DNA from 3 places in the Mammaliicoccus fleurettii genome. Region 1 is predicted to be linked to each of the others. Evidence: riboswitches for the same ligand, from Rfam matches in the RefSeq annotation. Region 1 holds a riboswitch; each other region holds the start of a gene.
The links. A riboswitch is a leader RNA that binds a small molecule or an ion and turns the genes downstream of it on or off. The one in region 1 is predicted to bind thiamine pyrophosphate.
Positions count from the first base shown of each region.

Region 2: linked by a shared signal. The riboswitch ahead of B2G86_RS03625 (ECF transporter S component) and the one ahead of thiD (bifunctional hydroxymethylpyrimidine kinase/phosphomethylpyrimidine kinase) in region 1 are both predicted to bind thiamine pyrophosphate.
Region 3: linked by a shared signal. The riboswitch ahead of B2G86_RS11925 (thiamine phosphate synthase) and the one ahead of thiD (bifunctional hydroxymethylpyrimidine kinase/phosphomethylpyrimidine kinase) in region 1 are both predicted to bind thiamine pyrophosphate.

Region 1 covers NZ_MWJM01000013.1:21,238-27,227, reverse strand. The annotation lists gene murA (UDP-N-acetylglucosamine 1-carboxyvinyltransferase) at 1-537, shown strand, start outside; gene B2G86_RS10230 (DNA-directed RNA polymerase subunit beta) at 539-823, shown strand; gene fabZ (3-hydroxyacyl-ACP dehydratase FabZ) at 823-1,260, shown strand; gene B2G86_RS10220 (YwpF-like family protein) at 1,298-1,735, opposite strand; gene B2G86_RS10215 (single-stranded DNA-binding protein) at 1,917-2,495, shown strand; gene B2G86_RS13650 (aggregation-promoting factor C-terminal-like domain-containing protein) at 2,872-3,720, shown strand; TPP riboswitch at 3,844-3,941, shown strand; gene thiD (bifunctional hydroxymethylpyrimidine kinase/phosphomethylpyrimidine kinase) at 4,054-4,866, shown strand; gene thiM (hydroxyethylthiazole kinase) at 4,859-5,650, shown strand; gene thiE (thiamine phosphate synthase) at 5,651-5,990, shown strand, end outside.
Region 2 covers NZ_MWJM01000003.1:142,117-148,106, reverse strand. The annotation lists gene auxA (lipoteichoic acid stability factor AuxA) at 419-1,717, opposite strand; gene B2G86_RS13555 (hypothetical protein) at 1,865-1,990, shown strand; TPP riboswitch at 2,116-2,219, shown strand; gene B2G86_RS03625 (ECF transporter S component) at 2,315-2,890, shown strand; gene B2G86_RS03620 (ABC transporter ATP-binding protein) at 2,902-4,305, shown strand; gene B2G86_RS03615 (energy-coupling factor transporter transmembrane component T family protein) at 4,295-5,086, shown strand; gene purD (phosphoribosylamine--glycine ligase) at 5,717-5,990, opposite strand, start outside.
Region 3 covers NZ_MWJM01000020.1:9,932-15,921, forward strand. The annotation lists gene B2G86_RS11895 (LytTR family DNA-binding domain-containing protein) at 1-94, shown strand, start outside; gene B2G86_RS11900 (DUF3021 domain-containing protein) at 107-490, shown strand; gene B2G86_RS11905 (hypothetical protein) at 1,018-1,374, opposite strand; gene B2G86_RS11910 (HdeD family acid-resistance protein) at 1,633-2,160, shown strand; gene B2G86_RS11915 (YflT domain-containing protein) at 2,236-2,568, opposite strand; gene B2G86_RS11920 (hypothetical protein) at 2,588-2,983, opposite strand; TPP riboswitch at 3,161-3,269, shown strand; gene B2G86_RS11925 (thiamine phosphate synthase) at 3,326-3,919, shown strand; gene thiO (glycine oxidase ThiO) at 3,912-5,018, shown strand; gene thiS (sulfur carrier protein ThiS) at 5,015-5,215, shown strand; gene B2G86_RS11940 (thiazole synthase) at 5,217-5,984, shown strand; gene B2G86_RS11945 (ThiF family adenylyltransferase) at 5,984-5,990, shown strand, end outside.

The DNA of each region.
Region 1 (5,990 bases):
AACGTAATTGGTGCAATTAGAGAACATATGACAAGCTTAGTTTCTAAATTAGAAGAAGCTGGTGTTCAAATTACAGACATTGAAGATGGATTAAATATCCAAGTTCCAGGAGAAATTAAAGCGATTGATATTAAAACGATGCCTCATCCAGGTTTTCCTACAGATATGCAGTCACAAATAATGGCATTATTATTAACTGCTAATGGAACGAGTAAAGTAACTGAAACTGTATTTGAAAATAGATTTATGCATGTTGAAGAATTTAAACGCATGAATGCTGATATATTCATAAATGGTAGAAGTGCAATGGTTACTGGAAACAGCAAATTACAAGGTGCTGAAGTTAAAGCCACTGATTTAAGAGCTGGAGCATCTTTAATACTTGCAGGATTAGTATCTGATGGTTATACAAATGTTACAGAACTTAAACATTTAGATAGAGGTTATGTTGACTTTCATGGTAAACTTAAAGCATTAGGTGCGGACGTAGAACGTATTAATGATCAAGGGAAGTTAAACGATAAAGCGAGGGTTTAGTATGGCTGAAACACAATCATCAAGGTCTGACGATAAAAAAAGAAAGTCACCATATAAAAATTTAAAAGAAAAACTTCAAAAAAATAGGGTAGAAACAATTCAAGGAGTGGAAGTTGAGCATAGAGTCATTCCACTATGGATTAAATTACTTATATTATTGGTATTAATGATTTTGTTATTTATTGTTGGAACTATGATTGGGTATGGTATACTTCATAATCCATTTGGGGTATTTAATCCTGAAACTTGGCAACACATCTTTGATTTAACTGGAAGGAGCTCATAATGGAGACAATATATGACTTTAACGAAATTAAAAAAATAATTCCACATCGTTATCCATTTTTATTATTAGATAGAATAGTAGAATTAGAAGATGGTAAACGTTGTGTAGGTATTAAACAGGTAGCAGGAAATGAACCATTTTTCCAAGGACATTTTCCTGATTATGCTGTAATGCCAGGTGTTTTGATTGTTGAAGCACTAGCACAAACTGGAGCAGTAGCAATGCTACGTTTAGAAGAAAATGAAGGTAAATTAGCTATGTTTGCAGGCATTGATAAATGTCGTTTTAAAAAACAAGTTACACCTGGTGATACTTTAAGACTAGAAGTAGAAATAAATAAAATTAAAGGTCCAATAGGAAAAGGTACTGCTAAAGCTACAGTAGATGGAGAAATTGCGTGTAGCTGTGAAATTAGCTTTGCTATTGTAGATCAATAATAAAAAAAGAAAGAACAGATATCTGTTCTTTCTTTTTTTATATATTGCTTTTTTCGTCTTTTAATTTTGGCTTAGATTGCATTAATCTGTTAAATGATGTTTTAAGCTCATCACCTGATAGCCCTTCGTCAATAAGTTGCTCTAGCAATCTTTCTGCATAGACTTGTCTTAAAGTATAAATATGGCATTCAAATACAACTGAAATATTTTCTTCAAGAGGTTCGATATATTTAATAGTTGCATCAAATAATGCTGGATCATTAGAAGGTCTTGTAATTACAACTCGCGTATCAAGTAATGTTTGATTATCGTGATAATCTTTCATTTGATCATAATGGATATCTGATATTAATATTTCTAGTAGCCAACCAGTTCCACTGTTTTCTTTATTAATGATAATACCATCTAATAATTCAAACTCCGTAATTTGTTCATCGTTTACAATTTGAAAGCGTACAGCTTTAAATGTTTTCATAAACATCCCCCTTATAGTTAAATCTACGAATGTTTAACTTTGCTTTCTATTATAAAGGACTTTTAAGTGAAATAACAATAATCTATAAATAAAGTGAAAAAAGAGTTTTCAATTTTTATAATTATGGGCTTTGACGAAAAATATCCATCTCATTATATTATAAGTATAAGGAGGTGAGCATATGTTAAATAAATCTGTATTAGTAGGGCGTTTAACAAAAGATCCTGCGTATTTCAAAAAGGGAGATATCATGATATCCACTTTCTGTTTAGCTGTTGAACGTGGCTATAAAACAAAAGAAGGTACTATTGCGGTTGATTTCATTGTGTGTAAGGCTTTCGGCAAGCTTGCTTATAATATTCACGAATATACTAAGAAAGGGCAACTTGTTGCTTTAACTGGACAAATTCAGTCTCGAGCATATATTAAAGAAGATAAGAAACAATATATAACAGAAATAATATGCGAGACAATTAAATTTTTAAACATGCCTGCATCAAGTAAGTCAGTTATTCTACAGTCTAAAGAGGAGATAAGTGACTTAATAAGTGAAAGTGCTGAAAGTTATTCTAAAGATCTTTCTTCTAAAGTAAACAAAGAAAAGTTAAGAGCAGAAAATACTGCAAAAGAATATAGTGACAGTAATATAGATGACGAATTATACAATCAATATAGTAACGTTATAAATGTCATTAAAAAAGTAGAAGAAAGCGAAAATAATGAAAATACATCTTCTAAATCAAAAGTTCCATCTTCATAGAAATATGCTTCAATTATGCTTTCGAATTTAAAAATCCTTTCTGTTTATTTTATATAATTCTTGATTCTAAATTCCAGAACTTGCTGTCTTGCTGTAGGGCAGCAAGTATACATATGTTACATTAATTGTTTAATAAATTACATATAGATGACAAATTGTCTGATAATTAATTTTACTCAATCTTTATAAATGCTTTAACAAAGGCTTTTATACTTAAATATCGCTAGATTTCACTTAGAAATACGTGTAATCTAACTGTAATATAAGGTGTTGTTTTTTCATATACCTGTAACCTATGACATAAAAAATAATGGTATAGTTTAGAAAGTAAAAATCATATAAAAAGTGAAAACCTTACGGGAGGAAACATTCAATCATGAAAAAATTATTAGCAGTTTCAACAGCGGCAATTGCAGTTACTACAGGGGTAACTGCTACAGCAGATGCAGCAACTCATACAGTTAAATCTGGTGATACTTTACATAGTATTTCACAACAATATGGTACATCAGTAAGTGCTATTAAAGCAGAAAACGGTTTAAAATCTAACTTAATCTTACCTAATCAAGTAATTAAAGTTAACGAAGCTAAAGCAGCTACAGAATCAACTACAGAATATACTGTAGTTTCAGGAGATACTTTAGGTAAAATTGCATCTAAATATGATGTAACTGTATCTCAATTAAAAGCATGGAACAACTTATCTTCAGACTTAATCATTGTTGGACAAACTTTATCATTACAAGCACCAGCTCAATCAGCTGTTCCAGCTCAAGCTCCAGTAGCTCAACAAGCGCCAGTTCAACAAACTAAAGAACAAGTTGCAGCTCCAGCTCAACAACAAAGCTACCAAGCGCCAGTACAATCTTACAAAGCGCCAGCTCAACAAGCATATAAAGCACCAGCTCAACAAAGTTACCAAGCGCCAGCTCAAAGAGTAAGAACTACTCAAACATCAACAGCTAGCACTGGTGGATCAACTAAAGCTCAATTCTTAGCTGCAGGTGGTACTGAAGCTATGTGGAATACAATTGTATTACCAGAATCAAGCGGTAATCCAAATGCTGTTAACCCAGCTGGATATAGAGGTCTTGGTCAAACTAAAGAATCATGGGGAACAGGTTCAGTTGAACAACAAACAAAAGGTATGTTAAATTATGCGAAACAACGTTACGGTTCTGTTGAAGCTGCATTATCATTCCGTTCTCAAAATAACTGGTGGTAAGCCATACACTTTAATTAAAAGTGAATTAATATATTAATCCAATCGTCTAGGAAATATCCTAGGCGATTTTTTAATTTGACCGTATCTCTTCAATTTGATAATCTTTAATTAACTGAATAGATGAATGACTACTAGGGGCGCCTGTTGGCTGAGATGATTTTATCAGTCCCTTAACACTTGATTTGGATAATGCCAACGTAGGGAAGTGGTCAATTAGCGTATTATACTACACTTAATTGACTTCTTTTTAACGAAAGAGGTCTTTTTTTATTAAGTAATAATCAAATAGTATAGATTTTATAAATATGAAAATTAAATTTGAGGTGGCTTATTATGAAAAAACCAAATATAGCATTAACAATAGCTGGAACTGATCCAACGGGTGGAGCGGGTATAATGGCTGATTTGAAATCTTTTCAAGCTTCAGGGGTTTATGGTATGGCTGTAGCAACAAGTATTGTTTCTCAAAATACTTTAGGCGTTCAAGATGTTTATCATTTGCCCGTAGAAGTAATTGAAAGTCAGTTGAAGAGTGTCTTCGATGATGAGCAGCCACATGCAATTAAAACAGGTATGATAGCTTCTCAAGAGATGATGAATGTCATTAAACCATTTATTGCACAGTCAGGTAAGCCTTATGTTATTGACCCAGTAATGGTTGCCAAAAGTGGTGATGCCTTGATGGATGACAAAGGGAAAAATAAACTTAAAGAAATATTATTGCCACTTGCTACAGTTGTTACGCCAAATATTCCAGAAGCGGAAGATATAACTGGTTATAAAATTCAAACAGAAGATGAAATTAAGAAAGCTGGTGCTTTTTTCTTAAATGAAATTGGGACTAATGGTGTTGTCATAAAAGGTGGCCATCTTGAAGGTGATGCGATTGATTACTTATTTACGAAAGATGGAATGAGAAGTTGGAATAGTGAAAGATTCAGTACACAGCATACACACGGCACAGGATGTACTTTCAGTGCTGTTATAACTTCTGAGTTAGCAAAAGGTCATTCAATAGAACAAGCAGTCGAAGTAGCTAAAAGGTTTATAACTTTAGCAATTCAATATACGCCAGAAATAGGTAAGGGAAGAGGACCAGTAAATCATTTTGCATATCAAAAAATAGAGGGATTAGATTATGAGTAAATTAAATAATATAAGAGAAAACAGTCCACTAATTGTGTGTTATACAAACGATGTAGTAAAGAACTTTACAGCGAATGGGTTAATATCTCTAGGTGTTAGTCCAGCAATGAGCGAAGAACCAGAAGAAGCTCAAGAATTTTCAAAAGCTGCAGGTGCGTTCTTAATTAATATAGGTACAATCACAACAGATAAAGCTTATGATATGAAAGAATATGCAGAAATCATGTATGAAAACGGTGTGCCAGTCATTCTAGATCCAGTAGCGGTTGGTGCATCACAACTAAGAAAAACTTTTTGTAATACTTTATTAAATGATGAAGTAGTTGACGTAATTAGAGGTAATGCTTCAGAAATATTAGCACTCATCGAAGACGATACAATGATGAAAGGAACAGATAGTGATGCTTCATTAGATGCTATTAAAATTGCTAAAAAAGCCCATCAACAATTAAATTTACCTATTATATTAACTGGAAAAGTGGATGTTATAGCTTGTGATAATAAAATCATAGCATTGAATAATGGAAGTGAAATGTTAACTAAAGTTACTGGTGGAGGTTGTTTATTAGGTGGTGTTGTAGCTGCATTTTTATCAAACGAAAAAACTATAAAAATTGATCATCTAGAAGAAGCACTATCTACTTATAATGTTGCAAGCGAAATAGCTAGCCAACAACCAGGTGCTCATTTGCCAGGGACATTTCAAATTGCTTTGATAGATCAATTACATGCCATAACCGATGAAATAGTAGCAGAAAATAAGAAAGTGAAAGTAGTGAAATAAATGTTTGATATAAATAAATTAAAAGTATATTTTATCGCTGGCAGTCAAGATACACCAGATAGAGATTTATATAAAGTAGTTGAAGAAGCTTTAATAGGTGGCATCACAATGTTTCAGTTTCGTGAAAAAGGAACAAATAGTAAAAAGGGAATTGAAAAAGAAACATTAGCTAAAGATTTATTTGAACTTTGTAAAAAACATAAAGTGCCTTTTATTATTAATGATGATGTAGATTTAGCTTTGAAATTAAACGCTGACGGAATACACGTTGGTCAAGATGATCGCAATGTATCAGAATTTATAGATAAGTTTAAAGGGAAAATTATCGGATTAAGTGTCG
Region 2 (5,990 bases), on a different contig from region 1:
AATACATTTTCCAAAGAAATTCATTAAAAATATTTACTTTTTACATTTTTAATTTCACTATCAAGCTAAATATTTATTTTAATCTATATATATAAAATGTTATATAACTCTTGAATTGTGTGAATATAGTTGCCCTTGTTTACACTTCTCTTCAGTTTTGTCACTATAGCTGCCCTTGTTTACACTTCTCTTCAGTTTTGTCACTACAGCTGCCCTTGTTTACACTTCTCTTCAGTTTTGTCACTATAGCTATCCATATTTACACTTCTCTTCAGTTTTGTCACTACACCTATCCATATTTACTCTACTTACATGTTGTGTGAATAAAAAAGTCCTACAAAAATTATACTGATACTCTAAAACATAAAAAACCTGTCAACAAAGTTCGACTTTGTTGACAGGTTTTGACTATATTTCTCTAGAAAGATTTTTTTAGATGAATTATAAATGCTGGTGTTACAAACAATAATAGTAAAAATGAAATTGGTGTTATGAATACTGAGAACTGTGATGTTTGAATTGCTGAGACAAAGAATGTCGTTGCAATTTCAAAGAACAGTGCTGATATAACGAATAGTTTCCCAAAATTATTTTTATTTTTATAGTTTGTCGTGTAATTAAAGTATGCATATAAAATGATAAGCAACAACATTATAAATAATGTTAACCATTCAAACACATATTGAGTTTGTGATAATTTCCATTCTCCTGATAAGAATAAGCCATTACGATTGTTAAACTCAATAAAAGTAAATAAGAATAAAATTGCTGTACAAATCCATTCTATATAACTTTTCTTTAACCATTTAGGTCTTCTCATCCATTTCGGAATATCATCATCTTCAATTTTTATAATTTCTTTCCATTTTTCACTACGTTTTTTTCTTTTAGCAATTGCTTCTTCAGAGTTAAACTTTTCTAAAGTTGTTTGCTTCAGGCTTTGTGATTTTTCATAAAAACTTTCAGATATGCTAAATATTTTACTTGTTAATAAATTATTATTTGCTCTTGAGTGTTTTTCATCATTAACCATTTCAATATCTTTATCACTTACTGGTAAAGATCTTCTTAAATATAAACTAATCCATACGGACATTTGACTAAAGCACCATAATAATACAAAGAATAAATTAACGCTCATTACATCGATAGGCTTTACATTTTCCGCATCAATGTTATGGTTCATTGCAAATTGAGAAATGAAATAACATATACCATAAGAAATGATAATCCATAAATAATGCTGTTTCCGTTTCATCGGATTAAGCTCATTTTTATAAACAACATATCCAATGTGAATACTGAATGGGATAATAAATAAGAATGATGCAAAACTATAAACTTGGAACATCGTCATCATCATGACAATCATTAATATTATCGTCAAGCCGATATAAAATATAGAAATGTCATAATCATAATTCGTTGTTCTTCTTAAAGTACGTCCAATCAGTAAAATAAATATACCAAATAGTAAAATTATTATTGCTGCTATTACAGGAAAACCACCAATATAATGGTGCAATATTCTAACCAACTCATCAAAAAAAGCTACAAAAAAGTCCCAAATATTTCTTATATGGATATCATTTGATTCCTTGATATTATAATCTTTAATACGTGGTGCATTAAATAATATAAGTAATCCGGTAATTAAAATGAATATTCCTATAATACGACTAAAATGAACTTCCCAGCTTTTTTTCTTTATAGACATGTTCTTCACCTCATTGAACATTATAATTGTTTCATTTTCAAATGTCTTTAATTAAATTGAAAATCAGTCCCAAGTAGTACATTAAGTTTAAAACTCATATGTTGTTGGGTATATAATAATATCATACATTTTAAAGGAGTGTTATTTATGACACATAACGATAAACATAAAGACGAAGCAGAAAAAGCTAAGAAACAAGAACAAGAAAATAAGAAAGACGATAAAAATGGACAAGACGAAACAAAAGATAATATTCAAGATACATTTGAATAAACAACTTTCGTAGTTCTAATAAATACCCTATGGAAACATTCTATCTTTTCATAGGGGGTTTTTTTGTTCATTATAGCCTATTGACAAAATGCATGATAAGACTTATCGTAGTGATAACAATTTAATAAATGCACTAGGGGTGTTTTAAACTGAGACAGACATGAGAAGGTCTGAACCCTTTGTACCTGATCTAGATGATACTAGCGTAGGAAAGTGTTCGTAAATCATATAATAATATTCATTTATAAATGATAACAATATTTTTGTGCGCTTCTATTTAGATATAGGAGTGCACATTTTTTTATAAAAAAGGAGATAATTAGCATGTCAAAGAGATTAACTTTATCTGATATTTTGGTCACAGTTTTAATTGGTGCTTTATTTGCAATCATTTATAAATTTTTATGGATTCCATATGAAATATTAAAACCTTTAGGATTACATTTAGAACAATCCGTATATGGTTTTTGGTTTATAGCAGCAATTATAGCGTATTTAATTATTCAAAAACCAGGTGTGGCTTTACTTGCAGAATTTGCTGCTGGTGCTGGCGAAACAATTGTAATGGGACAATTTGATATACCTACTTTTGTTTATGCATTACTTCAAGGTTTAGCTTGTGAAATTGTATTTTTAGTAGTTCGTTATAAATATAGAAAATTATCAGTTGCTATTGTTGCCGGAATGTTGGCAGGTATTATTACGTTACCGATTGATTGGTTTTATAATTATTTAAGTGATGTTGCATTATGGAATGTAATTTTGATGTTCACAATTAGAATTTTAAGTGGTGCTATTGTAGGCGGCGCTTTAGGATATGCAATTGTAAGAGCGCTTGATCAGACTGGCGTCACTAAACTATTTAGACCTGCATCTAAAAAAGACTATGACTTACTATAGGAGTTAACCAATTGTTATCACTAAAAAATTTAAGACTTAAATACCCAGACGATGAACGCATTATATTTAAAAATTTAGATATTCAAATTAATGATAAAGAGAAAGTACTGTTATTAGGACCAAGTGGTTCAGGAAAAAGTACATTACTAAATGTATTAAACGGCATTATACCTAGGTCATTGGATATTCCAATGAAACTTGATTCTATAACTATCGACACACTTCCAGGAGTTGTTTTTCAAGATCCTGATACACAATTTTGTATGCCTGAGATTAAAGAAGAATTAGCTTTCGTACTTGAAAATATGAATGTAGATCCAAAAGAGATGGATGGAATGATTAATGAAGCAATGAATAAAGTGAATTTAAATGCTGATGCCTCGTTAAAAATCAACCGTTTAAGTGGTGGTATGAAACAAAAATTAGCTATTGCTTCTATATTATTACAAAATTCTCAAACATTATTTCTAGATGAACCGACAGCTATGCTCGATCATCAGTCTACAACGCAACTTTGGGACTTAATAATGCAACATTGGAAAGATCAAACTGTTGTAATTGTAGAACATAAAGTTGATTATATTTGGAATTTTGTCGATAGAGTGATTGTTATGAATGAACAAGGACAAATCACACACGATAGTACTCCATCTGATATATTGGAAAATCATATAGATATTTTAAATCAGTATGGTGTATGGCATCCACTTTCTTGGAATTATGCACCTCAATTAAAAAATAAATCTTCCGCACAAGAAACTTTATTAACAATTAAAGATTTAGATATTTTAAGAAGTAACAGAAAACTTTTTACAATAGATAACTTAACTATTAATAGTGGTGAATGGATTGGGCTTACAGGACAAAACGGTTCTGGTAAGACTTCATTCTTAGAAAGTATAATGCAACTTATAAAATATAATGGACAAGTTAAATATAAGAATAAACAATTAAAAAAAGTTAAAGATGCATCTAAACATATGTACTTTGTCTATCAAAACCCAGAATTGCAGTTTATAGAAATATCTGTCTTTAATGAAATATTTATCAATTTTGCTTTTCAAGACAAAGAAACCGCAATTGAAAAAACTAATGAAATGTTAAATCTTTTAAACTTGTATCATGTTAAAGACCAACATCCTTTTGAACTATCTATTGGCCAAAAGAAACGTTTAAGTGTAGCAACAGCATTAAGTACTAATTCAGAAATTATTTTATTAGACGAACCAACATTTGGTTTGGATAGTCATAATACTTTTGAACTTATCAAGTTATTTCATGAAAGAGTTCGCAAAGGACAAACTATATTAATGATCACGCATGAAAATGAAATAATAGAAAGATATGCTACAAGAACATTAGTCATTAACAATCATCAATTAGACGTTAACGGTGGTGAATCACATGTTAACTAATTGGAAAAAATATTCTACTTTTATAGATGATGTAAATATTTTAACCAAACTTTTATTAGGTATAGTATTATTTTTCTTTGCTATATTTATTCATGATTTTGATTTCATGATTTATTTAACCCTTATAATGTTTATTTATTTAATTATAATGAGTGGTGTTAAATGGTTACCCCTTCTCATTATAATTATGATTACATTATTCTTTGGATTTACTTCTTCTTTGTTTATGATTTTTTATGGTGAAGGAGATAATACTATATTTCAGTTAGGGATCATTCATATAACAAATGAGAGTTTACTAAGAGGTTTACATGTAACAATGCGTACACTCGTCATTTCATTTTATGGGATGGTCATTCCTTTTACTTCTCAAATTATTTTCGTATTTTACAGTTTCATGCAACATTTAAAGTTAAAACCTAAAATTGCTTATGCTTTTATGGCTTCAATTAGATTGATACCAATTATGTTTAGTTCATTTATGCAATTAAGACAAGCTTTAAAAATGAGGTATTCAGTTATAGACAAAAGTAATCGTAAAGGATTGAAATGGGTAAATCATTTGCTTATACCTACTTTAAGTCAAAGCATTAGAAAGTCTCATAGATTAGCTGTGGCAATGGAAGCGAAAGGATTTACGAATCAAAAAAGAACTTACTATTATAAAGTACCTATTACAATGAAAGATTTATATTTTGTTCTAATGACGATTTTGCTTGTAGTTGTTGCGTACTTATTAAGTATTTATATACCCATAACAAGCATTTCTGATATTAGATAACATTGCGTTATATTTGACCATACCTTTCCCAAAAGAATGAAGTATAACGCAATGTAAAAATGCTTAGGACATAAATCCTAACTCAAAATAAATAAGCATATCACTTAACCGATTTTTAAAGTTTACAGTGATATGCTTATTTTTTATATTACGATTTTGTACGTGCATGCTTGCCTAGGGGTATGGCTCGAGCCTGTAGTCTCTCACGCATACTATTCCCTCAGGCGTCCGCACTTTACAAAATCACTCTCAACAACTATTTTTATATAGAAATATGGTAGCTCTAAGTGTTACTTCGGACTGTAGTCAAACTAAACTTAAATTTATAAGTTTAGTTTTTTGATTTAATAAATATATTTATTGAACATAAAATCAACTCTTGAATAAATTCCAACTATATTATAAATATTTAATTAATATTTGGCATTTTTTAGCGCTGACTCCTGCGGGAAAAGCATGATTCGAAGACTACAGGCTGAGAACATGCCCGCGGAAAGCATGCGCATAAAAAAATGCCAACAAAGTCTATAGTTGCCACAATGATTTTCATAAAAAATAAGAGCAGAAATTCAATTTTAATAATGAATTTCTGCTCTTTTTAAATTTCTAAGACATTTATATCCAAGTTATTTACTTATTAGCTTTTATAGCTTTATGTGCGATGTCTTTTCTATAAAACAACTGATTACTTTTAATTTTACTAACTTGGTTATAAGCATCTTGTTGAGCTGATTCTATATCATCACCCATACCGATAGCTATCATAACTCGACCACCATTGTTCTCATATTGCCCTTTGTCATTCTTTTTCAAAGCACTAACAAAATATTGATTTAAGTCTTCAAGTCCTTCAACTAAATGACCTTTGTCATAGGATCCTGGATAACCTTTAGAGGCAAGTACT
Region 3 (5,990 bases), on a different contig from region 1:
TTCAGGAAACTTGTTTGGAACACTTATCAATAATAAAAAAGTAACAATATCAAGAAGATACGTTAAAAATTTAAATAAAGCATTAGGAATATAAGGAGGGAAAATTATGAATAAAATATTAAAATCTACCTTACAAGGCATTGGTATAGGAAGTAGTATCATGCTCATATTCATCGCTATATTTAACGTTACAATCGACTTTCTGGATGTCATAAGTGTTTATTTATTTGGTGCCATTTGTGGATTCTTACCAATCGTTTATGCGTTTGATAACCTACCATTACCAATTAAACTGATCATCCATTTAGGAGGAAGCGTAATAGCATTCTTTATCCTCTCAACAATAAACCATTGGGTACCACTACAACCAGAACCCTTAATTGGCGCACTTACAATATTCACACTTATCTTTCTTGTCATATGGTTCATATTCTTAATATTCAACGCTCAACAAAGTAAGAAAATTAATACAAAACTTAAAAATATGTAAGGAAACATAATACAAAACTTAAAAATATGTAAGGAAACATAATACAAAACTTAAAAATATGTAAGGAAACATAATACAAATCTAAAAATATGTATAAAAACAGGCTGAGACAAAAATTGTCTCAGCCTTCTCAGCCCTTTTTCACTCTAAAATTTCCCCAGAAAGGAAACACACAAAAATCAAAAAGTAACCTTCCTAACATTCAATTAGGATAATACTATATTAAATTAGAACTAAATTCTAATAAACGTTGTTGATCATATGAAATACTAAAAATAATTCAACCTATAATTCTTCTCAGAAATCCCTAGAGTATACCAAACTCTATGTAACCTATAAACCACCATATCCTTGAAGAAATGTACGCACTCTATTAAATTAACTGTTTATCTATATATGAGAAATTAAAAAAGAGAGTATTACTAAATCGAAGCTATTAGGAAGGAACCATTCAAATACAAAATCTATATAATCTTTTTACTACATTACAAAATCCTATTTTTCTAATACATTTACAAAATTAATAGCTAATCACATTCTTGATGATTATTTAAATACCTTGTATTATGGTAATCCTTGTCTAAATACAGGCAAATTTCGTTAATTCTACAAACACTAGCATTGAGAGAAGTTGAACTTTGCTTTAATACAAGCAAAGATTTGTTATCTACATGTTTCTTAACGGTAGCTAGAATAAATACCGAATTGAAAAACTCAGTATTATCGCTAAGAGACTCCCCATATCTCTCCTCAATACCACCTAATAAATCATTAACACTTAAATCTTCAGGAACCACATATTCTTCAGTTCTCGATACGCCACCTTTACCATCAGTGATGTATCCCTCTAAGTCACAAAGCTCTAACTTAATTACTTTATACATACATCCTCCTGTTCAAGAGTGAATTATAGGTTACACTTATATTATATATAATCCGATTTTAATGTCAACTATTTTTTATAAACTTTTTATATAATATTTTAAAGATACGTTAGATTAGACATTCTATAGATGATTTATTAGGTAACAAGTGTCTACAATTTTAAATTAATATAAGCAATTCTTTCCAACCTTTATCCTTCCCCTTACTCTCTTATCGTTTTATACTATACTCATTACATATTTTTAGGAGGTTATATTATGGCTCAACAAACGAATAGATTTAAGTGGCCGAGTTTTGTGATGGGTGCTTTGTTTTTAATTATTGGTATTGTTATTTTCAGTTTTCCGCTTGAGAATTTTTATGCTATTACGTGGTTGATTGGTTTATTCTCTGTTATTAGTGGTGTACTAGAGATTAGTTTTAGACGTGCGGGTAAGAAAATGATGGGAATACCGAATGGTTGGACGATTGTTCTTGGTGTGATTAATATTATTTTCGGTCTTGTTGTTATGTTCAATTCTGCTGAGAGTTCTGTTTTCTTAATTTATATTTTTGCGATTTGGTTTATTATTAATAATATTGTCGCTATTTTTACTGTTACGCCTATCGAGAAATCTAACAAAGGTTTTCATACTATATCTATTATTTTAAATATTGTTGGTATTTTTGCAGGTATTGTTTTATTATTCAACCCGCTTCTTGCTGCGGTATTTATTTCATTCATGATTGCTTTTATGTTTATATTGTTTGGTATATTTTATGTAATTGATGCTTTAGCTTCTTAATTTTGAATGCTATAGATACTAAAAACCCAGCATGACTTTTGTGTCTGCTGGGTTTTTAGTATGTTTATAACGACGCTATTTTAATACGCCTTTTATTCTTTGATCTGTTACGATCAGTAATACTTTTCCTTGTTTTATTTCTTCTATATATTTTTCTGCTTCTATTTCAGTTATATTAAGTATTTCTAACTTCCTTAGAAATTCATCTTCTTTATAAGAATATCCACCAATATCTTTTCTATTGTAATTGATATTTTCTAATTCTGTTTGCTCTACGATTTCTGCTGTGTGTGCTTCGTCTGATGAGAGTATATAAATGTCTTTTTGACTAATGCCTTGGTCTTTTAATGTGTTGACGTCTGTTTCTAAATCTTTTTCATTTGTATATACTTTGACTACAGGATTCATCATAATAGCCTCCATTCAATTACTCTGTTTGAGTTTTTAAATTATTATAGCGTTCTTCAGTAATATAGAAGTTACTATTTTCTATTATAAAATCAAAGATTTCTTCTTTAGTTATACCATCTGGCAATTCATATTTAATCTCAATTCTTTCTTCGTCACTTGAATCTACCTTTTTGATTTGTTCTCGTTTAACGGCTATTGCTCTTTTATTATATTTTAATTTAATATCTGCTTTCCGTTCTTCGATTAATTGTAACCTATCGATTTTGAATGCTGAGTTAATAAGTTCTTTTAATCTTTGTTCTCTTTTACGTACTGTTCTTCTTTTGTTAAAGTCTGAAATATATTTCATTCTAACTATGAGATATAAAATTACGATTATAAGTAATGCAATGATAAATAAAAGTGTACCCATCTCTCATCCCACCTTTTATGATATAAAATCATGTAGCATTTTTATTCATACGTATAAAGAGAAACTAGTTATTATTTGTTTTAATTCCCTTTATTATTTTTATTAAACTCTTGTTATTTTAATTTTCTATTTGAACATTCAGACTATTATATGTACAATGAAATTAATAATTAAATAACAGACCACTGGAAGTGCCTTATTAGAGGCTGAGACTAAAGTAGCGACTTTAGGATTCCCAGAACCTGATCCAGTTCATACTGGCGTAGGAAAGTGGCGTATCTAAAGAAGCTAATTTTTGCGCTATTTTTCTATATATGGAAAAATAGCGCTTTTTTATTTGGAGTGATTCAATTGTTTATAGCCATTTCACCGTACAAGCATTTAGTTAATGATGACTTAGATCATTATATAGAGATTTCAAATGATATTGACTTATTATTGCTTAGAGTTCCTATGAGTCGCGATTTATTATGTAACGCGATTGATTATTTGTTAACTCATGGTTTTCCTAAAGACAAAATAATGGTTCATACAGATATTTCTGTTCTTGAATTATATGACTTACACTTTATTCATTTTCGAGAAAATGACGAACAAGCTTTTTTATTTAAAGAGTCTCATCCACATATTTCAGTTAGTATGTCGACGCATTCTGTTCATAGTGTTGAACGTGCTAAACATCATCATTTAGATTTTGTATTTTTCGGACATGTCTTTGAATCATCTTCAAAAGAAGGTCTCATTCCTAAGACTGTTGATGAAATCAATATTGCAACATCGATTGATATCCCTATTTATGCTATTGGTGGTATCAATCAAGATTCACTTAAAGTACTTCCAGCAGGTTTTCAAGGAATTTGTGCAATTTCCTTTTTCAGAGATTGTAGCATTCAAGAAATAGATCATTTAAGGAAGGTGTGGCATGCATATGTATGACGTTATAATTGTCGGTTCTGGTGTAATTGGCATGTCTATTGCACGTGAGTTAATGGACAAAGCACATTTATCTATTGCAGTAATTGATCGTGATATCCCTGGTTTACATGCATCATATAAAGCAGGTGGCATGTTAGGTGCTCAAAATGAATTTGTTCAAGATACAGCTCTTTACCAACTCGCTTTACGTTCAAGAGATTATTTTAAAGCTTTAAGCCATGAATTATATAAAGAAACAAACATTAATATAGATTATCAAGAACACGGATTAATCAAAATGGCCGCTTCAGAAGAAGACGTCGAATGTTTAACAGAGCAATATCATTTTTTAAATGAGCGAGATAGATCTGTAACACCATTAAACAAAAAGGATTTAGACAATCTTTCTAAACATACAATTGAATTTAAGCATCCTGCTATATACATCCCTGATGACGGCCAGATTAATGCTTCAAAATATACAAAAGCATTATTAAAATCAATTACCAATAAAGGGATTGAACGATTATATAACACTGAAGTTAAAGCAATCAAACGTTTAAAAGATTGTTATAAAGTTCATACTTCAGATACTATTTTGCTCTCAAAAAAGGTTGTCGTAGCAGGAGGTGCATGGAGTAATAAACTATTAGAAGACTATCAAATTGAGCCGAAATTAACTGGGGTTAAAGGTGAAGTATTGTTATTAAAGAATGAACAGCTTAGTTTGAAACAAACTTTGTTTATAACGAATGGATGCTATATTGTACCTAAACGAGACAATACATTCCTAGTTGGAGCTACAAGTTATTTTGATGACTATTCAGTTGGCACTTCAGTTGAAGGAGAAAAATGGTTAATTAACCAAGCAACATCATATATACCAATATTAAAGGAAAGCAATATCATCCATAAATGGTCTGGTATTCGGCCATACACTCATAATGAATGGCCAATTATGGATGAAATAGATCATGGTCTTTTCTTAGTAACTGGACATTATAGAAATGGTATTTTACTTTCACCTATCATTGGAAAGTTACTTTCTGAATGGATTGTTAATGATCAAGCACCATCATTATTAGATGATTTTAAAGTTAAAAGGAGTGTTCAGTTATGAAATGTATGATCAATGGAGATGAATTTAATTTCGACGAAGTATTAACTTTGTCTGATTTACTCCAATCGCTAGAGTTAGATCAAGAAAGAATTATAGTTGAATGGAATGACACACTTGTAAAGAATAATCAATTTAGCAATATTCTCGTTAGAGAGTCAGATCGATTAGAACTATTAGAATTTGTCGGAGGCGGATAAAATGTTAAAAATAGGACCATATGAAATTAACTCAAGATTATTATTAGGTACAGGAAAGTTTAAAGACGAACAAACACAATCTGAAGCCATACTAGCATCTGGCACGGAAGTTCTAACCTTTGCTGTTAGACGAATGAATTTATATGATAAATCTTTACCCAATCCTTTAGCTAACGTAGACTTAGAAAAATTCATTACATTCCCTAATACAGCTGGTGCTCATACTGCCGAAGAAGCTGTGCGCATTGCTGAAATTGCGAATCATGCTGGATTATGTAATCTCATTAAAGTGGAAGTAATTGGTGATGATAAAACGTTATTGCCTGACCCAATAGAAACTTACAAAGCTTGTGAAATTTTATTAGAAAAAGGCTATATCGTATGTCCATATATTTCATGTGATGTCGTGCTAGCAAAAAGATTAGAAGCATTAGGTGTTCACGCTATTATGCCCCTCGCTTCACCAATAGGTACAGGTAGAGGAATCAATAACCCTCTTAACTTAAGATATATTATAGAACAATCAAGTATTCCTGTTATCGTCGATGCTGGTATTGGTTCTCCGAAAGATGCTTGTTATGCAATGGAATTAGGTGCAGATGCTATTTTATTAAACACTGCTATTTCTGGTGCTAAAGACCCTGTAACTATGGCTAGCGCAATGAAGTTAGGTATTGAAGCAGGACAATTAAGTTATACTGCCGGTAGAATACCTGTTAAATATACTGCACAAGCATCTAGCCCTACTGAAGGTTTAGGTTTCTTATAATGAACC